One region of the Steroidobacter sp. genome, then DNA from elsewhere that is predicted to be linked to it. Evidence: riboswitches for the same ligand, from Rfam matches in the RefSeq annotation. Region 1 holds a riboswitch; the other holds the start of a gene.

Region 1 (4,809 bases):
CAGCTTCTCGATGACTCGGTCGCCCTTCGTAGCTCCACCTGCCAGTTGCTCGTATTTCGCGGCGACCGACGCTGGATCCGCGGCTGCGGCGCCAGCGAACACATCGCCTCGATCGCGCGGCGCCGCCGATAGCAGCGCTTGCGAGAAATGCTCGGTCTCGCCGTTCGATCGCACGCCGCTCAGGCCCATCAGTATATGTTCGAGCAGCGTGGTGCCGGATCGCGGCAGGCCGACGATGAAAATGTGCCGGCTCGGCTGAGCAGGCGACTGCTGCAATGGCGCGGTCTGAAACACTTCCTGGATGCGCTGGAGCTTGCGCTGATCCACGGCAATGTCATATGAGAGATGGCGACGGCGAATCGCGGAGGCGTCGCGCAGATGCTGGAACGCCTCGTCATAGCGCTTCAGATCGTCGAGCTCCTTGGCAAGCGCGTAGCCAAGAAACATTCGCGCCCGATCGTCGCGGCTATTCCGCGAAAGCTCACGCCGCAGCTCGTCCAGATGATTGGCATCGCTCGTTTGAACGCGCAGTTCCGAGCGCAACTGAAACGTTGCATAGCGCATCTGGTCGAGGGCGATGGCGCGATCGCAGGCGTCTTCCGCCTCCCGCAACCGTCCCAGGCTGCGCTCGCTCGATGCAAGGTTGTGCCAGAACCGAGGATCCTTCGGCGCCAGGTCGACCGTGCGCCGGTACAGTGCATTCGAGCGCTCATGCTGTCCCAGTAGTGCAGACACGTGCGCCAGCGCGTCGTATGCGTCGGCAGGCCCTTGCTGACATTCGAGCGCTCGGGCAATCACCGACTCGGCATCGTCACGGCGGCCCAACTGCAACAGTATCGTCGCAAGCATGCCATGCGTCGGCTGGCACATGCGCTGGCCCGCCACGGCGGCCTGCGCCCACGGCAGCGCGTCCGCGAATCGACCCGCCGACATCAGTTTGTGCGCTTCGATCTCCGGATGAGATGACATGAGACGACCCGTGCGATGCTCGGGCTTCGATTCTTAACACGTCGCCGATTTGGTCGAAAACAATTTCGGGTAATGCCGCTCATAACCGCGTCTTATGAGCCGGCGGTCAGCGCCCCGCCTTACCTTCACGCTTCAGGATGGCTCGAACCTCATCGTGCGGCAGACCGTAGACTCGATGTCCGTCGCGGCCGGTCATGGTCTTCGCCGCAACCATGGCATTGAGGATGGCTTCCTCGGTGGCCTGGACCGCGCCCTCGAAGATCGAGTTCAACAGCGGATTCGGGTAAGCAGCGACCGAGATGTTGTCCATTTGTTGGCTGTGCAGTTGCGGATTAGCAGTGGAGAACGCGACGAAAATATCACCGGAGCTTTCGCGCCCGATGTCGCCCAGGCGACCCATCGCATGAGCTGGACGCTTGGCGAGACGCTTGAGTTGATGCGGCAACAACGGCGCATCGGTGGCGATCACCGCGATCATGGAGCCGTCGCCCGGCTTCTCGGCGCCTGGCTTGCACTCGGGCAATTTTTCAATTCCCGAAGGCTGCGAGCGGCAAGCAGCATAGCGACCCTTGAGCTCCTGGCCGACCTGCGCCCCGGCGATCCGCAGGTCCGCCTGCAAGCCGAAGTTACATTGGACCAGCACGCCGACGGTGTATTGCCCCACCGTGGTGGTAACGATGCGGGATGACGTGCCGATACCGCCTTTGAAGCCGAAACACACCATGCCGGTGCCGCCGCCCACGCTGCCTTCGGCGACCGGACCGGATTTGGCGATCTGCAATGCATCCAGCGCATGCTCGCGCTTCACGTGGAAGCCGTCAGTGTCGTTGAGGAAGCCGTCGTAGGTCTCCGCAACCATCGGCGTGAACCAGGAGCCCGGCCACTTCTTGTCCACGATCCAGCCAACGACAGCATCGCGCACCACGCCGACGCTGTGCGTGTTGGTGATCATGATCGGCCCGTCGAGATAACCGCGCTCCTCCAGCCAGATCGTGCCGGTCATTTCGCCCGCGGCATTGCTGGTCTCCCAGCCAGCGTACACCGGCGCGGTGGAATCTTTGCCACGAGGAATGATGGCGGTAACGCCGGTACGCACCGGCCCCTTGCCGCGCTGAAGTGCACCCTCGCCACCGATCAACGTCACCTGTCCGATTTCGATGCCCGCCACATCGGTGATTGCATTGAGCGCGCCCGGCTTGCCCGCGAGCGGGATACCAATGTCACGGGCGCGGGGTCCCTCCGCAAGCGCGGGGCTCGAAGCGGCGAACAAACAAACGAACAGCAGGGCGAGCTTGCGTCGATTCATTGTGTTCTTCCCCAGTGTCAGGTCGATCGATTGTGCGTGCTCCTCGACCGGCCGGCCATAAATTTCCTTGATCCCCGCCATACGAATTCATTGATTGACCCTCGCACGCCGCGCCAGCATGCTTTGCGCACGTCGAGTTCCCACCGTGGTGGGATTGAAACGGGAACCGGGTGCGATACCCGGGCTGCCCCCGCAACTGTGAGCGGTATGTGCCGCGCCAGATACCACTGAGCCTGTCGGCTTGGGAAGGTGGCGCTGGAGTTGAGCCGCGAGCCAGGAGACCTGCTCGGCGCAAGTCGTCCATTCATCGGCCGGGGTGCGCCGAGCGAACGGGAGTTCCCGAGTGACGACCGGTGTGGGTCGCGCTCGCGAGCGAGGCGATCCCATGGGAGTCGCTTTGCATTGGAACTCTACTCATCATGCGTTCGGTCGATAGCACCGGCGGACTCGCGCAGTTCGCGCCCGCTCCCTTCACTCAGCACGGCGGCCGTCTGACTGACGCTCGCTCGCTGTGTCCCGATGCGCCGAAGCCGTGGATCGATCTGTCGACCGCGATCAATCCGAATCCCTATCCGGCGCCACGCGCGAGCGCACAAGCACGCGCACGACTGCCTGAATTTCAGGAACTGCAGAAACTCGAAGCAGCCGCTGCCCGTGCTTTCGGTGTCGACAATCCCGAGCGCATTCTTGCGACTGCAGGTTCCGAAACCGTGGTGAGATTGTTGCCCCATGTGCTGCCATCGGTGACCGAGGCCAAGATTGTCTGGCCGACGTACACTTCGCACACGGATTCGTGGCAAAGGCTCGGCGTGCCTGTCGGACGTGTCTACAGCATCGAGCGAGCGTCACTCGCACCGGGCACGGTAGTCACACTCGTCAATCCCAATAGTCCTGACGGTTCCATCACCCCGCGTGAGCAGTTGCTCGAAGCTCACGACAGGATTGCCGCGCACGATGGTTATCTCGTGATCGACGAAGCGTTCGCGGATGCGGACCCATCCTGTAGCGTCGCTGATCTCGCGGGCACCGAACGCTATCCGCGCATCATCGTGCTCCGCTCCTTCGGCAAGTTCTACGGACTGGCCGGCGTTCGACTTGGATTTACGATTGCAGCGCCGGCACTCATCGCACGGATTCGAGCAGCGCTCGGCGATTGGCCCGTTGCCGCCGATGCGATCGCCGCCGGGCTTGCGGCGTACACCGACCCGCTGTGGGCCGAGCGCACGCGCGTTCGATTGCGAAGCGCCGCTCGCAAGCTCGACGCGTTATTGATTCGCAGCGGCTTCGACATCGTCGGTGGCGCCAGCCTGTTTCGACTGGCGCGGAGCGAACTCGCGCCGGCTCGCTTCAATCAATTGCTACGAGCGGGAATTCTAGCGCGACCGTTCAATCACGATATCAAGCTGCTGCGCTTTGGCCTGCCGCACGGTGACGCAGCGTGGCGGCGCCTGCGAGACACGTTGAGGGCCAGGCCGTGAACCCGAGATTCGCACTGCTAAAGCACACAGGGCTCGGTCCTGAATCAACCACCCCGCAAACCAGCGCTACGGCCGTTCGCTGGGTCGGCTGCTACGAACTCGCGCCCCCCGCCCCGGCCCGCATCCCGCTTTGTTCAATCCCGCCAAAATCGGATACACACACGCCGCCGGGAACATCTGCGCACGGTAGATGTTGTGAAACATAGCTTCAGACTCGAGGCAGCAGACATGCATGAACAAGTCCCGACTGCTCGCTATGCAATCCTGGAGGCCCCCTCGACGTTTGGTTTGCGCTCTAGTGGCGTCGAGCAGCTTCCGGCCGTACTGCTCGGCCATGGGTTGGCGCAACGGCTGCGCGCTCGCGGGGCCGGACATGTCGAACCGGGCGTGCCGCGTAGTCCGGATCGCGACCCCGAAACCAAAGTAATGAACGCTGCCGCCATCGCCAGCTACACCAGGAAACTCGCGGATGCCGTGGGACCGCTGTTGAGCGACGGAGAATTTCCGATCGTGCTGGGCGGCGATTGTTCCATCGTTCTAGGCACTGCACTGGCGCTGCACCGACGCGGCCGGTATGGATTGCTGTTCATCGATGGCCAGGCCGACTTTTTTCAACCGGAGGCGGATCCCTACGGGGAAGCGGCATCGATGGACCTCGCGTTCGTCACGGGGCACGGACCTAGACTTCTTATCGACTTCGAAGGTCGTTCACCGCTCATCAAGCCGACCGATGCCGTGGCGTTTGGCTTTCGAGACGCTGAAGATCAAGCTGAATACGGCAGCCAGCCGCTGCCGAAGGAGCTGCGGTCATACGACCTGCCGACGATTCGCAAGATCGGCATCACCGCAGCAGCGCGGGAGGCAATCGCACACGTGAGCAGGGCCGAGCTGGACGGATTCTGGATACATGTGGATGCTGACTGTCTCGACGACGCCGTCATGCCCGCGGTGGATTTCCGACTACCGGGCGGCCTGCAACCCGAAGAGCTGGCGACGGTGCTGACGATGGCGCTCGCCAGCGGCCGCGCCGTCGGGCTCGAAGTCACCATCTACAAC
Region 2 (4,809 bases), on a different contig from region 1:
CGAGATCGGCCAATCGCCCAGTACGTGACGCAGTTGAGTGGCAATGGCGGCAGAGGCGATAACAAAGCCCAACCGCACGCCGGCCAGTCCATAAAACTTTCCGAACGACCGCAACACGATCGTGCTGGGCGCGCTAGCACTGCCTGCGAGCGCCGCGACGCTGTGCTGTGGTTCCAGGTCGGCAAAAGCTTCGTCGACGATCAGCACGCCGCCGCTCGGGTGCAACGAGTCATGCAACGACTGCAACTGCTCTCGAGCAAGCACGCGCCCATCGGGGTTGTTTGGATTGACGACGGTCATCGCTGTCGCGACATCGCCGCCGCCAATTCTGCCGGGCGCGGCATCGCGCCCGCTCGATGCGCTGTTCGCGACGGCCCGCGCCATCAAGTCCGCGTCTGCGCAAACCTGCGTTTCGATTCCGGCGCGAGACCAAGCGTCTGCATGCGAGCTATAAGTCGGACCAGCGACAACGGCCGCAGCCATCTTCATCACATACGGCAGCAGTCGTAGTGCATTCTCCGTCCCGGCGGTCGCCACCACCCGTGAAGGATCATCGACGTTGAAAGCCGCGGCGGCCACGGATTCCAATCTCGCCAGCTCGGTCGGCTCAGGCAGACGATTGCGCTCGCGAGCCGAAGCTCGCGGCGCTGGGTACGCCGATGGATTGATCCCTGTGGACAGATCGATCCACGGCTGCGGCACGTTTGGAAACAGCGAGCGCGCGACGCACAGCCGACCGCCGTGATGGGCAAATCGGCCGGCTGCGATATCGGCGCCGCTGTTCATCAGAACCGCTGCCGGACGCCGCCGTAGTACGTGCGGCCGGGCGTGCCGTACTCAAAGACGGTTTCGTACTCGTCGTCGAACGCGTTCTCGATCCGGCCAAACACCTCCAGCGAATCGCTGACGGCATATGAAGCGCGGAAGTCGAACAGTGTGTAGCCGTCCAAAATGATCCTGTTGGCGGCATCCTCGAAGCTGCGGCCAGCATGCTGTACGGCCACTGTAGTCGTGAGGCCGATGGGCCAGTCGTAGCTCAGTTGCGCATTGGCCGTTTCGTTCGGACGACGCCGCAGCGAGCGCCCGAAGTTTGCAGTGCCGCGCGCAGTGTTCTCCGTCTCCATGTTCGTGTAATTCGCGGAGAGGACCAATCGTTCGGTGAGCTGCGCATTCAGTGCGAGCTCGACGCCTTCCGCATTGGTCTTTTGCACGTTCTCGTAATAACCGTCCGGTTTCGCCAGGCATTCCGGCGTGGTCACCCGGAAACAGGACACGAAGTCGATCATGTTGTCCGTGTCGCGGTCGAAGTAGGTCGCCGATACGGCCAGTTTCGAATCGAAGAAGCGTTGCTCCACGCCGGCGTCCCAGCTGTCGGCCTGTTCGGGCTCGAGGTTCACGTTGCCGTACAGGCTGTACAGCTGATACAGCGTGGGCGCTTTGAAACCTTCGCCGTAGCTGGCGCGCAGAATGGTGGAAGAAGTGGCCGACCAGGCGACGGACGCGCGGTTGGTGGTGTTGCCGCCGAACGTGTCGTGATCGTCGTGGCGAACGCCCGCGCTCAACGTCACAGCGTCGATCGGCGTCGCAGTAATCTGTCCATACACGCTGTCGATCTGCACATCGTCCGCGACTGGCGTGGGATTCGGCTCGAACTCCGTGGGCGACGCGGAGCTCATGTCGGAACGTTCCGATTCCAGGCCGACGATACCAGTGAGCCGATCGGAGACGCGCAACGTGCCCTGATATTCCCAGCGCTCGTTTTTGCCACTGGCGTCGAACGTGAGCGGCACGGTCGAGCTGGGATCGAAATTCTGGCGATCCGTGTCCGTGTAAGAGAAGCCGATGCGATTCTCGAAGCGTCCGTCGAACGCGGAGATATTCAAGCCCGCGTAGCTCGCCAGCTCTTCGGTCTTGTCGTGCTCCGGCGTATCGGTCAAGTCGAACAGCGGCGCTCGGAAACCGTCGTACTCCGAGCGTCCGTCGCTCCAGGTCGAACGCACTTCCGCGGAAATATTCTCAGTGAGATGCAGAATGCCGCGCACGTTGAAACCGACGTTGCGATAACCGTCCTGCTCGCGACCGCCACGTTCACGGCTGAACGCGGAGATTCCATCGCTGGTCAAATAGCCGCCGGCCACTCGCCACGCGAAGCGATCGCCGCCGGCCTGAGCATAGCCGCGAACGAACGCGCTCTCGTGAGTCCCGCCTTCTACCGCCAGAGATCCGGACAGCGGGCCTTCGGGCGTGGGCGTGACGATGTGAACTACGCCGCCGATGGCCTGGCTGCCCCACAACGTGGATTGCGGGCCCCGCAGCACCTCGATGTTTGCATACTCGGTCGCGATCAGATTGCCGAAGTTGAAGCCGCCGCTGGCTTGCGACGGATCGTTGACTTTCACGCCGTCGATGAGCACGAGAGTTTGATCCGTCTCCGCGCCGCGAATACGAAGCGCCGTCGTGGCGCCAAGCCCGCCGTTACGGGTAACGGTCACGCCGGGCGTCATTGCGATCAGATCGGAGAGGGCCGTTTTCTGGCTGCGGCGCTGTTCCTCCGCAGTAATCAACGTCACCGAATCGCCAACGCGTGCGGTTTGTTGCTGGATGCGGTTCGCGGTGACGACGACGTCCTCGACGTCGTCATCGACACCGGCGGCGCTGGCTGACAACGCCGGATGCAACAGCAAGGAAATGGAAATGGCGAGAAGACGAGAAGAGGCCCGATGGGCAAAGCGATGGGTGGACACAAAAGGCTCCGCGGCAAGTTACAAACCGCACGGGCTGCAACTCGAAACGCGTCGCGACCCATGCACCGGTCGCCTCTACAGGGAAAATTCCCGCTCTCTCGGCACACCCCGGCCGATCGATGGACGACGGCGGCAAGCAGGTCTCCTGGCTGGTGGCTGAAGTCCTCGCGTCACCTTCCCGGCGGGCCCGTTTCCGTCGGCCTCGCCAGTGGTTTTTTGACGCGCGGCGAACCACTTACAGTTGCGGGGGCAGCCCGGGCTTCACACCCGAGTTCCCTTTGAATCCCCTGATGGGGAACTTGTCGCGCGGCGCGAGGATGCGGTTCGGGCGGGCAATCGTCAAGCCCGGCCTGCCCGCCGCCGGTGCAGCCATTGGTCCAGCGACCACGGGCCCGGGCCATAGATGGCCAGCACCAGCAGGATAAACCCCCAGAAGTAATGCTGGCCGATGGCGGCCGCAAAGCCCTCCTGGTACAGAACGTGCGCATAGGAAACGACCGCCAGCACGTTGACGGCCTGCAGGCCGAGCGCGCTGATCCGGCCAAACAGGCCGAGGATGAGCAGGGTGGGGAACACCAGCTCGCCCGCGGTGCCGGCGATAGCCGCCAGGTGAGGCGAGAGCAGCGGCACGCGATATTCGTATTCGAACAAGGCGATCGTGCTGTCCCAGTCCGACAGCTTGAGATAGCCCGATTTCAGGAACACCCAGCTCACGTACACTCGCGAGGCCAGCGCGAACGGCGCCTGGAGTTTGTCCAGCAGGCGCGCCCACGTGCTGTTCGGGTCCATCAAAGCGTCGCTCAGCATGTTCAGCTCCGGTAAGACAGTGTCAGGCTATAGACCGGTGGCGTGGCTGGCTTATTACTTCGCCAGGATGTAATGCAATGGCGACCGGCCCGGTCTGGTGCGCTAGATGCTGTTCGCGGCATCGCTGACGATCCGTTTCACCGCATACGTCCAATAATCATCGAGGAGAAAGATTCATGAGCACTCAAAAAGCCACTCGCGCCGCCATGGCTGCCGCCGCTGCATTGCTTTTCAGCAGCGTGGCGATGACCGCCAACGCGGCGGACGAAGCCAAAGTCAAATGCGAAGGCGTCAATGCGTGTAAGGGCCACTCGGCCTGCGGCACGGCCACCAATGCGTGCCAGGGGCAGAACTCGTGCAAGGGCAAGGGTTATTTGCTGATGACCAAGGCCGAGTGCGATGCGGCCAAGGCCAAGATGAAGAAGCCGAGCTGAGCTGATGTGTTTGGGGCGCTGGTTCGCCAGCGCCCATCTCACCGGTATTCCAGCGCGCTCAATACCGTCCACGCGACATCGTCCACCGGCACCTCCTTACCCAGCACCACGATCACGCCGCGCGGCGCGGGCACGATCATGCCTTCGAAGCCTTCTTCGTCGATTCGCTCCTGCTTCTGGGTGGGCGCATGAGGCACCACCAGCACGGTGACCGGTCCTTGCCCGGTCTGCACGACGAGATGTGGAATTCGCTGGCCGCGGAATTCACAGTACTGAGCGTATGAAACTCGCGCTGCGCCCGGCTTCAAACGCATTCGCGCTGCCGACATGATCTGCTCGAGGCGTGCTGCATCGACAGTTTCCGACGTGCGGACCATCGAGAACTGCTCGTGTTTCATGTGAGCGATGGCTTCTTGGGCGAAGCTTTCTCGAGGTGTCAGCAGCCACAGTGACATTGCGCCGACGAGCACTGTGACGAGCACGCTTGCGGCCATTCGCCACAAACGCGGCGCTGGCGCGCGCTTTCTCGACAACAGTTGAGCCGCGTCCTGCCCGGCAGGAGCGTCGACGGCGAGTGCCCGATAGATCAAACGATCCATCGCCTGCATCTCTTCGCGATAGCGCGCGCAGTCCGGGCAGCTCGCGATGTGTGCGAGCACATCGGGATTGGTGGTGTTGGGCTCTGCGCCCACGATGGTTCGGAGCTCTTCGCAGTTCATGACCGCGCGCCCTCCGCACCTACCAGCTGTTGACGCAGCACCTGTCGCGCACGAAACAATCGCGTCAGCACCGCGGCGACGCTGATTTCCAGGTGCTTGGCAATC

Evidence for each region. A riboswitch is a leader RNA that binds a small molecule or an ion and turns the genes downstream of it on or off. The one in region 1 is predicted to bind cobalamin.
Region 2: it holds a riboswitch for cobalamin, as region 1 does, so the genes downstream of both, VGD45_RS24510 (TonB-dependent receptor plug domain-containing protein) here and cobD (threonine-phosphate decarboxylase CobD) in region 1, are expected to answer to the same signal.

What each region holds. Positions count from the first base shown of each region.
Region 1 covers NZ_DASWTF010000041.1:162,459-167,267, reverse strand. Annotated here, with positions in the region: gene VGD45_RS26075 (tetratricopeptide repeat-containing sulfotransferase family protein) at 1-969, opposite strand, end outside; gene VGD45_RS26070 (P1 family peptidase) at 1,076-2,275, opposite strand; cobalamin riboswitch at 2,393-2,579, shown strand; gene cobD (threonine-phosphate decarboxylase CobD) at 2,695-3,753, shown strand; gene VGD45_RS26060 (arginase family protein) at 3,982-4,809, shown strand, end outside.
Region 2 covers NZ_DASWTF010000039.1:34,472-39,280, forward strand. Annotated here, with positions in the region: gene cobD (threonine-phosphate decarboxylase CobD) at 1-786, opposite strand, end outside; gene VGD45_RS24510 (TonB-dependent receptor plug domain-containing protein) at 786-2,744, opposite strand; cobalamin riboswitch at 2,863-3,062, opposite strand; gene VGD45_RS24515 (DoxX family protein) at 3,084-3,551, opposite strand; gene VGD45_RS24520 (hypothetical protein) at 3,728-3,985, shown strand; gene VGD45_RS24525 (DUF3379 family protein) at 4,024-4,704, opposite strand; gene VGD45_RS24530 (sigma-70 family RNA polymerase sigma factor) at 4,701-4,809, opposite strand, start outside.